One region of the Microbispora sp. H10670 genome, then DNA from elsewhere that is predicted to be linked to it. Evidence: riboswitches for the same ligand, from Rfam matches in the RefSeq annotation. Region 1 holds a riboswitch; the other holds the start of a gene.

Region 1 (7,353 bases):
GGCGCCCTGGCCCAGTGGGCGTCGACGCACCCGTTGCGTGAACGCCCTCACCAGCAGCTCATGCTCGCCCTGCACAGATCCGGTCGGACGCATGAGGCGTCCATGGCCTACCAGCGCCTTCACCGGACTCTCGTCGACCAGATGGGCGCCGGGCCCGCTCCCGGCACGCGGACCCTCCACCAGCGCATCCTGGCCGACGACCCGGAGATCGGCGGGTCCCTCGCCTACGTGTCCACTGCCGGGTGAAGCACCGCGCGTCCGTCCCCGGTCCAGCCGCCGAGGAAATGACTTAACCAGTGTCAGCGCCGTGACCCCGGCCCTCGGCGGCAGGTCGAGGGCGACACCGAGCGCGCGCAGGCACGAGGTGCGACAGGAACGCGCCCGCGGCCAGTGAGTACAGGCTCACCGAACGACGCGCACGCGGGAGTCGCCGGCCGTACCGGTGTCGGCGTCCTCCTCCCGCCTCATCGGCCCGCGTAACCACCACCCAGATCAACCACGCCTGTGCCGCGAGGGTCGCCGCGAGCACGATCGCGACGGCGACAGGAGGTCCGGGAGGGCGCCTCGTGGGACCGGGTGGCCGGGCGTTCGTCCCGCCCGGCAATCATCGCCCGGTGGGGATCCCTCTTGCCGCCTTTTGCACCGCCTCATGGCGAATCCCGGTGATGTAACCGATTTCATAAGATGCACGTGCATGTTCGCAGGGCATTCATGACTTTACGGAACGCAATGCCGAGTGGCCGACAACACATCTACGGGCGGCCGGAAAACGCGTAATTTTGACGAATGAAGGCGGGGAGAGATATCGTCAAACGCCGATCAAAGCCGCCGTCGTCGGCGCGTTCACGCTGCCTTGCGCGAGGGGAACCGTGTTATACGCCGTGCTCGGACCGTTTTCGGCCATGAACGACCGAGGAGACGCCATCGCCGGCCTCGCCGCGAGACATCGGCAGCTCCTGGCGCTGCTCGTCCTTAATGCGAATATCGCGCTGCACCGGGACCAGCTCACCGCACTACTGTGGAATGGCCGTCCCACTATTTCGGCGCCGCGCAATCTTACCACCTACGTCGCCCAGGTACGGCGGCGGCTCTCCCCTCGCGACCCCGGCCTTTCTCCGGTCCGTACGGTGAAGGGCGGATACCTTCTTTCCGTCCGGCCCGGCTCCGTGGACGTTGCAGAATTCAACCAATGGGTGGCACAGGGCAGAATCGCTCGCGAGAATGGCGATTACCACAATGCGGTGCGGTTGTTCGAGAACGCGCTGAGCCTGTGGCGGGGCGACGCCCTCCTCGATGTGCGGCAGGTCGACGGGCTCCGCGTGTGGGCCGAACGGCTCGACGAGGACCGGCGGGCGGTGACCGAGGACCTCTTCGACGTACGGCTGGCGCTCGGGCACCACCGCGAGATCGTCGGCGGCCTGGCCCAGTGGGCCACCCGGCACCCGCTGCGCGAACGCCCCCACCGGCAGCTCATGCTGGCCCTCCACCGCTCGGGCCGGACCCACGACGCCTTCGCCTCCTACCAGCGGCTGCGCCGCACCCTGGTCGACCGCCTCGGCACCGAGCCGTCCCCCGACACCCAGGCCCTCCACCAGCGGATCCTCACCGGCGACGCCTTGAGCGCCTTTCCCGCCCGTGGCCGCACGACCCCCAGGGGCATCACCCCGAGCGCGAACTAGGCACCTGAAAGCGGGCGACCCGGCAGGTTACGGGGACGGCGGCGAACCACTAGGCTGGCAGCGCACCGATCATCCCGTGCGGGAGAGCGTCCTGGCAGCCGGTCAGGGCCCCTGAAGGAGCAAGCCCTCCCCGCGAACCTCTCAAGGCAAAGGACCGCGCGGGCCAGGTGACCTCTGGAAAGAAGGCCGCGAGGCCTCGCCGAAGGTGAAAGTCCGGCAAAGATCGGACGAAGCTCTCAGGCGCCGATGACAGAGGGGGAGGATGCCCGATAGTTCAGTGCAGCATCCGTCCTTTCCGAGGTCCGCATGTCCCGATCCACCCCGCTCCGCGGGGTACACGAACGCCTAGGCGCGACCCTGACCGACTTCGCCGGATGGCAGATGCCGTTGCGGTACGGCAGCGAGTCGGCCGAGCACAACGCGGTGCGCACGGCCGCGGGCCTGTTCGACCTGTCCCACATGGGGGAGATCTTCGTCACCGGCCCGCAGGCGGGCGAGGCGCTCGACCACGCCCTGGTGGGCCACCTCAGCATCCTCGCTCCCGGCCGCGCCCGCTACACGATGATCGTGGACGAGGACGGCGGCATCCTCGACGACCTCATCGTCTACCGTCTCGACGAGGACCGGTACATGGTCGTCGCCAACGCCTCCAACTACGCCGTCGTGGCGCGTGAACTGGCCGCCCGGTCCGAGGGGTACGACGCGCGGGTGACGGACCGGTCCGACGAGTACGCGCTGGTGGCCGTGCAGGGGCCGCGTGCCGCCGAGATCCTGCGCGGGCTGACCGACGCGGACGTCGACGGCCTGAAGTACTACGCCATCCTCCCCGGTGTCGTCACCGGCGCGCCCGCCCTGATCGCGCGGACGGGCTACACCGGCGAGGACGGCTTCGAGCTGTTCGTCCTCAACGAGCACGCCGTCCCCCTGTGGGACGCGCTCGGCGAGGCGGGCCGTGACCTCGGGCTCGTTCCCGCGGGGCTGTCGGCCCGCGACACGCTGCGCCTGGAGGCCGGCATGCCGCTGTACGGCAACGAGCTGACCTCCTCGGCCACCCCGTTCGACGCCGGCCTCGGGCGGGTCGTCCGCTTCGACAAGCCGGGCGACTTCGTGGGCCGGTCCGCCCTGGAACGGGCCGCGCAGAACGGCTCCACTCGGCGGCTGGTCGGGCTGGTGGCCCGCGGCCGCCGGGTGCCCCGCCACGGCTACCCCGTCACCCGGGAGGGCGCCGTCGTCGGCGAGGTGACCAGCGGCGCGCCGTCGCAGGCCCTCGGCAAGCCGATCGCCATGGCGTACGTCACCGAGGACGCCCTCCGCGAGGGCGGCCTGACGGTCGACATCCGGGGCAGCCATGAACCGGTCGACGTCGTCGATCTGCCTTTCTACAGGAGGAGCAAGTGAGCAGCATTCCCGAGGAGCTGAGCTACACCAAGGAGCACGAGTGGGTGGCCGGGATCGACGACGGCCTCACCGTGACGGTGGGCATCACGGAGTACGCCGCCGAGCAGCTCGGCGACGTGGTGTTCGTGCAGGTGCCGGAGGCGGGCACGACGGTGGCGGCCGGTGACGCGGTCGGCGAGGTCGAGTCGACTAAGTCGGTGAGCGACATCTTCGCCCCGGTCGGCGGCGAGATCGTCGAGATCAACTCCGCCGTCGTGGACGACCCCTCCCTGCTCAACACCGACCCGTACGGCGACGGCTGGCTGTTCCGGGTGCGCGTGGAGGGGGAGCCGGAGGACCTGCTGTCCGCGGCGGAGTACGGCACCCTCACCTCCGGCGAGTCCTGACGGTCCCGGCCGCGCACGGGAAGGGCGACGATCAATGGCGATCAGCGTCTTCGACCTGTTCAAGGTGGGGATCGGGCCGTCCAGCTCGCACACGGGCGGCCCCATGGCCGCGGCGCACAGGTTCGCCCGCGGGCTGCACGAGGACGGGCTGCTGGAGAAGGTCACCCGGGTCGAGGCCGTCCTGTACGGCTCGCTCGGCCTGACCGGCAAGGGTCACGGCAGCGACAAGGCGGTCCTGCTCGGCCTGTCCGGCGACAAGCCCGAGCTGGTCGACGTCGACACCGTCGACGAACGGCTGGCCGCGATGCGGGCGAGCGGCACGGTGACGCTGCACGGCCTCCGGGAGATCCCGTTCGTCGTCGGCGAGCACCTCGTCTTCGAGCGCAAGGTGTCGCTCCCCCACCATCCGAACGGCATGCGGTTCACGGCGTACGCCGACGAGGCCGTGCTGCGCGAGAAGGTGTACTACTCGGTCGGCGGCGGCTTCGTGGTGGACGAGAACGCCACCGGCGCCGACCGGATCAAACCCGACGACACGGTGCTGCCGTACCCCTTCACGACCGGGCGGGAACTGCTCGCGCACTGCGCGGAGACCGGCCTGTCGATCTCCGGGCTGATGATGGAGAACGAGCGGGCCTTCGGCCGTACGCCGGAGGAGATCCGGGCCCGCCTGCTGCACCTGTGGGCCGTCATGGCCGAGTGCGTGCGGCGCGGGACCACCCGCGAGGGCGTCCTGCCGGGCGGGCTCAAGGTGCGGCGCCGGGCGCACCAGCTCCACCGCAAGCTCCAGGGCGAGGCCGACGGCGCCGACCCGCTGCGGGCGATGGACTGGATCACGCTGTTCGCGCTGGCCGTGAACGAGGAGAACGCGGCGGGCGGCCGGGTCGTCACCGCTCCCACCAACGGCGCCGCCGGGATCATCCCGGCCGTCCTCTCCTACTACACGCGGTTCCTTCCCGGCGCCGGAGATGACGGCGTCGTCCGGTTCCTGCTCACCGCGGGCGCTATCGGCGTGCTGTTCAAGGAGAACGCCTCCATCTCCGGCGCGGAGGTCGGCTGCCAGGGCGAGGTCGGCTCCGCCTGCTCGATGGCCGCGGCGGGCCTCACCGAGGCCCTCGGCGGCACCCCCGAGCAGGTGGAGAACGCGGCGGAGATCGGCATCGAGCACAACCTCGGCCTGACGTGCGACCCCATCGGCGGCCTGGTCCAGATCCCGTGCATCGAGCGCAACGCCGTCGCCTCGATCAAGGCCGTGACCGCCGCGCGCATCGCGCTGCGCGGGGACGGCCGGCACTTCGTGCCGCTCGACAAGGCCATCAAGACGATGCGTGACACGGGCAGGGACATGCTCGACAAGTACAAGGAGACCTCGCGCGGCGGCCTCGCCGTGAACGTCATCGAGTGCTGATCCCCCTTCGCGGGCGCGGACGGCACGCCGGCGGACGCCCAATAAGGTGGTGATCTCGCCGACGAGGAGGAGGGCCGTCACGTGAGGTGGCGCGAGGCGCTGCGCCCGCATCGGGCGTTCCTGGTCCTGCTGGCGGCGGGCGCCGCCCTGCGCGCGCTCGCCGTGCTCGGCTACCGGCCCGCGCTGTGGTTCTGGGCCGACTCGTTCGCCTACCTCAGCTCCGCCCTCGACCTGCGGCCCCTGCCGTCCCGGCCGTCCGGCTACTCGCTGTTCCTGTGGGCGCTCAGCCCCCTGCACAGCGTCACCGCGGTGGTGGTCGTCCAGCACCTGCTCGGCCTCGGCATGGCGGTCTGCGTCTACGCCCTGCTGCGCCGCCGTACGCGGCTGCCGGGCTGGGGGGCGGCGCTGGCCGCCGCGCCGGTGCTGCTCGACGTCCACCAGATCCAGCTCGAACACCTGGTCATGGCCGACCTGCTGTTCACCGCCCTGGTCGTGGCCGCCGTGACGATCCTGCTGTGGCGGCCCCGGCCGGGCGGGTGGCTCGTCGTCGTGGCGCTGCTGCTGCTCGGGCTGGCGACGGTCACCCGGACCCTCGGGCTGCCGCTGATCGCGCTCGCGCTGCTCCCGGCGCTGTTCGCCCGGCGCTGGCGGACCGCGCTCGCCGGGCTCGCGGCCGCCTCGGCCGTCCTCGGCGGGTACGCCGTCTGGTTCCACGACGCCCACGGGTCGTACGGGATGGGCGGCAGCAGCACCTGGCTGTGGTCGCGCACGATGACCTTCGCCGACTGCGCGGTGATGAAGCCGCCGCCGGACCTCGCGGTGCTGTGCCCGTCGGGGCCCCGGCTCGCCGCGCCCGCCTACATCTGGGACGCCCGCTCCCCCATCCAGCGGGTCAAGAAGGACCGGGAGCGGCTGGCGGGCGAGTTCGCCTCGCTGGCGATCCGCAGCCAGCCGCTCGACTTCCTGGCGACCGGCCTGCACGACGCCCTGTGGGCGTTCGAGTGGGACCGCAGGCCGTACCCCTCCCCGGGGCCGCAGAGCGCGTACGTCTTTCCCGCCTCGGTGAAGCCGTTCACCTCCAAGGTGGCCTCCGGCGGCCGTACGGCGGCCGAGCTCACCACCGCCTACCAGGGCGCCTCGGGCGGCACGCGGGTGGCCGAGCCGTTCGCGGGATGGCTGCGCGCCTACCAGGAGCAGGGCTTCCTGCGCGGGCCGCTGCTGGCGGTGGTGCTGCTGGCCGGGCTCGCCGGGGTGCTCGCGCGGCGGTGGGCCGCGCTGCTGCCGTGGACCGCCGCGATGGTCCTGCTCCTGCTGCCGCCCCTGATCGCCGCCTTCGACCACCGTTACGTGGTGCCCGTCGTGCCGCTCGCCTGCCTGGCCGCCGGGCTGGCGCTCGGCGCCCCCGTGGCCCCCGTGGCCTCGACCGGCTCCTCCGCCCGGACCGCGGCCGGGGGCCGGAGACGGTCAGCGTCCGCGAACGTGCAGGCGGACGACGGCGGGCGCGTCGTCCCGGCCGACCGTGCGGCGAAGGCGTGAGACCGCCGACTCGTCCAGCCGCCTGATCACCTGCCGCAGGTCGGCCGATCGCTGCAGGGACACCGACACCCGCAGCCTGCCGTCCCCGACGACTCTGACCGACAGGCGGCCGATCCCCTCGACGCCCTTGAGCGCCACGCCGAGCATCGCGATGCCCGCGCCGGTGCGCCTGCCGAGCCGTCCCCAGCCGAGGGCCAGGACGAGCCAGCGGGTCGCGACCAGGGCGACCAGCATCGCCGCCCCGGCCAGCAGGGGGAGCGCCCACGGCCGGCCGCCGAGCACGCCCACACCGACCGGCGGCGATCCGGGCCGCCGTACGACGGCCAGCAGGCCGAGTCCTCCCGCGACCAGCACCAGACCCACGAGGAGCAGTCCGACGCGGTTTCCGAGACGCGGGCGCATGTCAGTTTCCCCTCCCCCGGAGCCGTACGACCACCTCGTGGCGGGCCTGGACGCCGAGGCCGGCCAGGCGGTCGCCCACGGCCGCGCCGACCTCGCGCAGGACCGCCCCGGTCCTGGCCGTGCCGGTGACCACGGTGACCTCGATCCGGCCGCGCAGGATGTGGACGTTGGCGCGCCGGACGTCCTCGACCTCGCGGGCCGAGGAGATGAGCGTGCGACGCAGCCCGACGCGGGTCAGGCCCATCGCGAGCAGCGGGTCCTCGCACCGCAGGGGCACGAGACGGGGACGGCCGGGCACGACGGCGAGAGCCACCAGGCCCGCGCCGCAGACGATCATGCCGACCGCGGCGAGCGGGACGGCCGGGTCGGCCAGGGTGAGGTTCAGCAGGCGGGGCGGCAACCGCCAGGGCACGGGCACCCTGAGCATGACGGCGACGGCCTGGGCGGTGAGCGCCCAGCCGAGCAGGGCGAGCACGGCGGCGACGACGATCGCGGCGGGAGTGCGTCCCGGCCGCAGGACACGTGCGACGGTGCGACGACCGGC
Region 2 (7,353 bases), on a different contig from region 1:
AAGACGATCGAGGCCGGCACGGTCGTCAACACCAGCGTGATCTGGGAGTCGCGCGGCCAGCGCAGCCTGTTCGGCCCCCGGGGCGTCTCCGGCCTGGTCAACGTGGAGATCACCCCCGAGCTGTGCGTACGGCTGGCCAGCGCGTACGCCACGACCCTGAAGAAGGGCGACACGGTGGTCACCGCCCGCGACGCCTCACGCGCGGCGCGGGCGCTGAAGCGCGCGGTGATCAGCGCGCTGAACTCCAGCGCGATCAACGTCGTCGACCTGGAGGCCGCCGCCCTGCCGGTGGCCCGGTTCAACACCTCCCGGGAGAACGTCAGGGGCGGCATCTTCCTGCGCACGACCGCGGGCGACCCGCAGAGCGTGGACATCGTGTTCATGGACGAGACGGGCTCGGACCTGTCGCAGGCGGCGCAGCGCAAGCTGGAGCGGGTCTTCACCCGGCAGGAGTACCGCCGGGCCTTCCCCGGCGAGATCGCCGAGCTGACGTTCCCGGCCAGGGCCGTCGACACCTACGCCAGGGAACTGCTGGCCTGCGTCGACATGTACGGCGTGAAGGACGCCGAGATGAAGGTCGTGGTCGACTGCGCCGGGGGCACGTCCTCGCTCGTGCTGCCCAGCCTGCTCGGCCGGGCCGGGGTCGACGTGCTGACCGTGAACAACCGCCTCGACGACGCCTCGCCCACCGAGACCCTCGCCGAGCGCCGCCGCGACCTGCAGCGCCTGGCGGACCTGGTCGCCTCCGCGCGGGCCGCCTTCGGCGTACGGTTCGACCCGGTGGGGGAGCGGGTCTCGCTGGTGGACGAGATGGGCCAGCTCATCAGCGAGGAGCGGGCGCTGCTCGTCGTGCTCGACCTGGTCGCGGCCGAGCGCCGCGGCGGCCGGGTGGCGCTGCCGGTGACCACGACGAGGGTGGCGGAGATGGTGTGCCGCTTCCACGGTGTGCAGGTCGACTGGACGGCCACCAGCCTCGACACGCTGACCCGGGCGGCCCGGCACCCTGACACGATCTTCGCGGGCGACGGGCGGGGCGGCTTCATCGTCCCGGAGTTCGGGCCGACCCTGGACGGCCTGGCCGTATTCCTGCGCCTGCTCGGCCTGGTCGCGCGCACCCGGCTGTCGCTCAGCCAGATCGACGCCCGCATCCCCGAGGCCCGGCTGCTGAAGCGGACCGTGCCGACGCCGTGGGCGCACAAGGGGGCCGTGATGCGCTCGGTCGTCGAGGCCGCCGAGGGCCACCGCCTGGACACCACCGACGGCGTCCGCGTCGTGGAGGAGGACGGAAGCTGGGCGCTCGTGCTGCCCGACCCCGCCGAGGCCGTCACCCACCTGTGGGCCGAGGGGCACGACGTGGACGGCGCGCAGGCCCTCCTGGAACGCTGGGCCCACGTGGTCGAGCAGGCCGCCGGCTCCTGCTGACCCCCGTCTCCCTCTTTCGTGATCAGGATGGGATGCTGGGGATGCATGTGTCGGGATGGACCTTGCACCTCCGTGGGCTGTAGCGTTGGTCAGTCCACGCCCGGCCGCGCTTCTTGACCTTTGTGCCTGATCAGCGTAAGTTGCGGCATTCGCAGTTCGAGCCGGACCCGAGCAGTTGAGCAGTCCCCAGCAGTGAGCCAGTCCCGAGCAAGTCGTGAGAGTCGTGAGAGAGGCCGAGCCGTTCGATGCCCAGCGTCTACTGCACGCAGTGCGGTCATGCCAACCCCGAGGATGCCCGTTTCTGTTCACGATGCGGTTCGCCGCTGAGCGCTCCGGCGCCCGTCGCAGCCGATACCACCTCGACGATCTCCCTGGAGGCGCTGGAGGCGGAGACGGGCCAGACGCTGCTGCCGGACCGGTCGGCGATCGAGCAGATGCCGCCCGGCACGGCTCTCCTGGTGGTCATGCGCGGCCCGAACGCGGGCAGCCGTTTTCTGCTCGACAGCGATCTCACTACGGCGGGTCGCCACCCGGAAAGCGACATTTTCCTGGACGATGTAACCGTGTCCAGGAGGCATGTCGAGTTCTACCGCCGCGGCGGCCAGTTCACGGTCCGCGACGTGGGCAGCCTGAACGGCACCTACGTCAACCGGGAACGCATCGAGGAGTCCCCCTTGCAGGGCGGCGACGAGGTGCAGATCGGCAAGTTCCGGCTGGTTTTCCTCACGCGTGGTCCTGGAGGGCTGTGATCGGTGAGGAGGAGCAGTCATGAGCGCACAGGCCGTACGGGCGTTCATGAGCATCGGGGAGGTCCTCGGCCTGCTGCAGGCCGAGTTCCCCGACGTGACCGTCTCCAAGATCCGTTTCCTGGAGGGTGAGGGGCTGATCGAGCCCCAGCGGAGCCCCTCGGGCTACCGCAAGTTCACCTACAACGACGTGGAGCGCCTGCGGTACATCCTGCGGGCGCAGCGTGACCAGTACCTGCCGCTCCGGGTGATCAAGGATCAGCTGGACGGGCAGGCGGCGCGCCCGCAGAGCGTCTCGGACGGCCCGCCGGCGGTGCGTCTCAGCAGGGAGGAGCTCATCGAGGCCGCGGGCATCGACGAGGAGACCCTGGCCGAGATGGAGAGCTTCGGCCTGGTCGCGGCGGTCGCGCGCCGCTACGACGGCGAGGCGCTGGAGATCGCGCGCAGCGTGGGGGCCCTGTCGCGGTTCGGCCTGCGAGCGCGGCACCTCAGGGCGGTGCGGGCGCTGGTGGAGCGGGAGACCGGCCTGATCGAGCAGGCGGTGGCGCCCGTGCTGCGCCGGAAGGCGCCGGGGGCGATCGCGGAGGCCGACGAGACCGCTCGCGAGATGTCCGGTCTTCTCCAGGAACTGCACAATGCGTTGCTGCGTGGCAGTGTTCGCGGCGTTCTGGGACGGTAATGGGGTGCTGATGGGGCGGTGACCGGCACATCCGCTCCCTGGTGGGTGTTACGTTGAATGCCTGGTGATATGCCGCGACGCTTGAGACGGAGCCGCCCGTGTTGCAGATGGAGGTCGTGGGGGTTCGCGTTGAGATGCCCACAAACCAGCCGATCGTGCTCCTGAAGGAGGCGAGCGGTGATCGGTACCTGCCGATCTGGATAGGCATGACCGAGGCGACCGCCATCGCGCTGGCCCAGGCGGAGGAACCCCCGCCGAGGCCGCTCACCCACGACTTGTTCCGCGATGTGCTTGAGGCGTTGGGGGTGCGGTTGCGCACCGTCAACATCGTCGCGCTCCGCGATGGGATCTTCTTCGCCGACCTGGTGTTCTCGAACGGCGTGGAGGTGAGCGCCCGCCCTTCGGACTCGATCGCGCTGGCGTTGCGCACGGGGGCGACGATCTACGCGAGTGAGGACGTGATCCAGGAGGCGGGCGTGAGCATGCCCGACGACCAGGAAGACGAAGTGGAGAAGTTCCGCGAGTTCCTGGACAAAATCACACCGGAAGACTTCGGGCGAGCGGGCTGACGTGCCGCACCATTTCGGGAAATTACGCTTCACGACGCGCCGGACGGGGTCGTTGACTGACGATGGCCCCGGTCCTACGGTGCAAGGGAAACCACGGTTGTAATTCACGAACCCCCAGATCAGACCGTGGGATGAGAGAAAGCCGGAGGTCCGCAGTGGCGGTCAGCAGCGGCGAGGGTAGGTCGGCCGGCCAGCACGACCCGGTTCGGCGGGAGGCGCGCGAGCGCGCCGGCGAACAAGGCCTGCTGTTCGACGAGCAGCCGACGGCGCTGCCCGAGAACATCGGTTACCGTGGCCCGACGGCGTGCGCGGCGGCCGGGATCACCTACCGGCAGCTCGACTACTGGGCCCGGACCGAACTGGTGCTCCCGACCATAAGAGCAGCTCAGGGGTCCGGGTCGCAGCGACTCTACAGCTTCCGCGACATCCTCGTCCTGAAGGTCGTCAAACGTCTCCTCGACACGGGGGTCTCGCTCCAGCAGATCCGCACCGCCGTACGGCACCTGCGCGACCGGGGCGTCAACGACCTGGCCCAGATCACCCTGATGAGCGATGGCGTGAGCGTCTACGAGTGCACCAGCGCCGACGAGGTGATCGATCTGCTGCAGGGCGGCCAGGGCGTGTTCGGCATCGCGCTCGGGCGGGTCTGGCGCGAGGTGGAGGGGTCCCTGGCGGAACTGCCCGGTGAGCGCGCGGAGTCCGCGCCGGATGCGGAGGGGGATCATCCGGCCGACGAGCTGGCCCGCCGCAGGAAGGCCCGTAAGATCGGCTGAGAAACGGGTACAGAGGAAGTAACCGGGTAGAGTGGACACGGCCGACGACCTCGTGCGGGAGAGACCCCTGAAGTTGCAGGGGCGCCGAAGGAGCAAACCTCCCCGGAAACTCTCAGGCATCCGTACCGCACGGACGAGGCGACTCTGAAAAGCAGGCCCGCCCGCCAGGCGGCGCCTCACCGAAGGGGAAAGCCGGGCCGGGCGGCCCGGTGAAGCTCTCAGGTCCGATGACAGAGGGGGAGACCGCATCACGGCCGGTCGCGCTCACGGGCGCGAGGCGGCCGCCGCAGGTCTCGACCCGCCCAGGAGGCCCCTGTCATGACCGACCGCTCGACGCTTCAGGATCTTTCCGCCCCGCCCTTCGCGACCCGTCACATCGGTCCTTCGGACGCCGGCCGTGCCCGCATGCTGGAGGTCGTCGGCTACGAGTCGACGGCCGACCTGCTCGCCGTGGCCGTCCCCGAGGCGATCCGCACGCGGGGCCCGCTGAACCTGCCGGAGGCGGCGGGGGAGGCCGAGGCGCTGGCCGAACTCCGCGCGCTCGCGGCCCGCAACCGGGTGCTGACCCCGATGATCGGCCTGGGGTACCACGACACGATCACTCCGGGGGTCGTCCTCCGCAACGTGCTGGAGAACCCGGGCTGGTACACCGCGTACACGCCGTACCAGCCGGAGATCTCGCAGGGGCGGCTGGAGGCCCTGCTGAACTTCCAGACGGTCGTGTCGGACCTCACCGGCCTCGACGTCGCCGGCGCGTCCCTGCTGGACGAGGCGACCGCCGCGGCCGAGGCGATGACGCTGGCCCGGCGCGCGAGCAAGGTCAAGGCGGACGTCTTCGTGGTCGACGCGGACGCGCTGCCGCAGACCAAGGCCGTGCTGGCGACCCGCGCCGAGCCGCTCGGCATCACGCTGGTGGAGTCGGACCTCGCGGGGGACCTGCCCGAGTGCTTCGGGGTCCTCGTCCAGTATCCGGGCGCGAGCGGCCGCGTGGCGTCCTTCCGGGCGCTGGCCGAGCGGGCGCACGCCGCCGGCGCGCTGCTCGTCGCGTCGGCCGACCTGCTGTCGCTGACCCTGCTGGAGCCCCCCGGCGAGCAGGGCGCCGACATCGCCGTCGGCTCCTCCCAGCGCTTCGGCGTCCCCCTGGGCTACGGCGGCCCCCACGCGGCGTACATGGCGGTCCGTGAGGGCCTGCAGCGGCAGATGCCGGGCCGCCTGGTCGGCGTCTCGGTGGACGCCGACGGCCGTACGGCCTACCGGCTGGCCCTGCAGACCCGCGAGCAGCACATCCGGCGGGAGAAGGCCACCAGCAACATCTGCACCGCGCAGGTCCTGCTCGCGGTCATGGCCTCGATGTACGCCGTCTACCACGGCCCCGACGGCCTCCGGCGGATCGCCCAGCGGGCGCACCGCCACGCGGCCGTCCTCGCCGCCGGGCTGCGCGAGGGCGGTGTGGAGATCGTCCACGACGAGTTCTTCGACACCGTGCTCGCCCGCGTGCCGGGCCGGGCGGAGCACGTCGTGGCCGCCGCCGCCGAGCGGGGCGTCAACCTCCGCCTGGCGGACGCCGACCACGTCGGCGTGGCCTGCGACGAGAAGACCGTCGTCGGCCACCTGCGGGCCGTCTGGGAGGCCTTCGGCGTGCCGGGGATCGTGGTCGAGGACCTCGACCGGGCGACCTCCGACGCGATCCCCGCGGACCTGCAGCGGACCTCCGGCTTCCTCACCCACCCGGTCTTCCACTCCCACCGGTCCGAGACGGCCATGCTCCGTTACCTGCGGCGGCTGCAGGACAAGGACGTCGCGCTCGACCGCTCGATGATCCCGCTGGGCTCCTGCACGATGAAGCTCAACGCGACCACCGAGATGGAGCCGGTCACCTGGCCGGAGTTCGCCGCGATCCACCCGTTCGCGCCGGCGGAGCAGGCCGAGGGGTACGCCGAGCTGATCGCGACGCTGGAGGGCTGGCTGGCCGAGGTCACCGGCTACGACCGGGTGTCGATCCAGCCGAACGCCGGCTCGCAGGGCGAGTTCGCCGGGCTGCTGGCGATCAGGTCCTACCACCGCTCCCGGGGCGAGGACGGCCGCGACGTCTGCCTCATCCCGTCGTCCGCCCACGGCACCAACGCCGCCAGCGCCGTCATGGCGGGCATGCGGGTGGTCGTGGTGGCCTGCGACGGGAGCGGCAACGTCGACCTCGGCGACCTCGCCGCGAAGATCGAGAAGCACCGCGACGCGCTCGCCGCGATCATGGTGACGTACCCGTCCACCCACGGCGTGTACGAGGAGACGATCGTCGAGATCTGCGAGCGGGTCCACGAGGCCGGCGGGCAGGTCTACGTGGACGGGGCCAACCTCAACGCGCTGGTCGGCCTGGCCCGGCTGGGGGAGTTCGGCGCGGACGTCTCGCACCTGAACCTGCACAAGACCTTCTGCATCCCCCACGGCGGCGGCGGGCCCGGCGTCGGCCCGGTCGCGGTCAAGGCCCACCTCGCGGAGCACCTGCCCGCGCACGTGTCGGCCGCGCCGTACGGCTCGGCGGGCATCCTGCCGATCTCCTGGGCGTACGTCCGCATGATGGGCGGCGACGGGCTGCGGCAGGCCACCGAGCAGGCGATCCTGTCGGCCAACTACCTGGCCCGGCGCCTCGCGCCGCACTACCCGGTCCTCTACACCGGCCGGGACGGCCTGGTCGCGCACGAGTGCATCGTCGACCTGCGCCAGATCACCAAGGAGACCGGCGTCACGGTGGACGACGTGGCCAAGCGGCTGATCGACTACGGCTTCCACGCGCCCACGATGTCGTTCCCCGTCGCCGGGACCCTCATGATCGAGCCGACCGAGAGCGAGGACCTGGCCGAACTCGACCGCTTCGCCGACGCGATGATCGCCATCCGGGACGAGATCGCCAAGGTGGCGTCGGGCGAGTACGACAAGGCCGACAACCCGCTGCGCAACGCGCCGCACACGGCCGAGTGCCTCACCGCCGACGAGTGGGCCCACCCCTACTCGCGGGCCGTCGCCGCCTACCCGGTGCCGGGCCTGCGCGACGACAAGTACTGGCCGCCGGTGCGCCGCATCGACCAGGCGTACGGCGACCGCAACCTCGTCTGCTCCTGCCCGCCCATGGAGGCGTACGAGGACTGACCGGTTGCGCATGTCGGCCC

The links. Region 1 has a riboswitch for glycine ahead of gcvT (glycine cleavage system aminomethyltransferase GcvT). Riboswitches for the same ligand answer to the same signal wherever they lie in the genome.
Region 2: linked by a shared signal. The riboswitch ahead of gcvP (aminomethyl-transferring glycine dehydrogenase) and the one ahead of gcvT (glycine cleavage system aminomethyltransferase GcvT) in region 1 are both predicted to bind glycine.

What each region holds. Positions count from the first base shown of each region.
Region 1 is NZ_JABBWW010000019.1:36,467-43,819, forward strand. It holds gene HHX33_RS24170 (AfsR/SARP family transcriptional regulator) at 1-246, shown strand, start outside; gene HHX33_RS24175 (AfsR/SARP family transcriptional regulator) at 903-1,679, shown strand; glycine riboswitch at 1,749-1,846, shown strand; gene gcvT (glycine cleavage system aminomethyltransferase GcvT) at 1,986-3,077, shown strand; gene gcvH (glycine cleavage system protein GcvH) at 3,074-3,463, shown strand; gene HHX33_RS24190 (L-serine ammonia-lyase) at 3,498-4,871, shown strand; gene HHX33_RS24195 (hypothetical protein) at 4,953-6,407, shown strand; gene HHX33_RS24200 (hypothetical protein) at 6,336-6,809, opposite strand; gene HHX33_RS24205 (DUF6286 domain-containing protein) at 6,811-7,353, opposite strand, start outside.
Region 2 is NZ_JABBWW010000002.1:181,041-188,393, reverse strand. It holds gene HHX33_RS04530 (mannose-1-phosphate guanyltransferase) at 1-1,422, shown strand, start outside; gene HHX33_RS04525 (FHA domain-containing protein) at 1,668-2,171, shown strand; gene HHX33_RS04520 (MerR family transcriptional regulator) at 2,191-2,847, shown strand; gene HHX33_RS04515 (bifunctional nuclease family protein) at 2,946-3,416, shown strand; gene HHX33_RS04510 (MerR family transcriptional regulator) at 3,572-4,189, shown strand; glycine riboswitch at 4,235-4,327, shown strand; gene gcvP (aminomethyl-transferring glycine dehydrogenase) at 4,508-7,333, shown strand.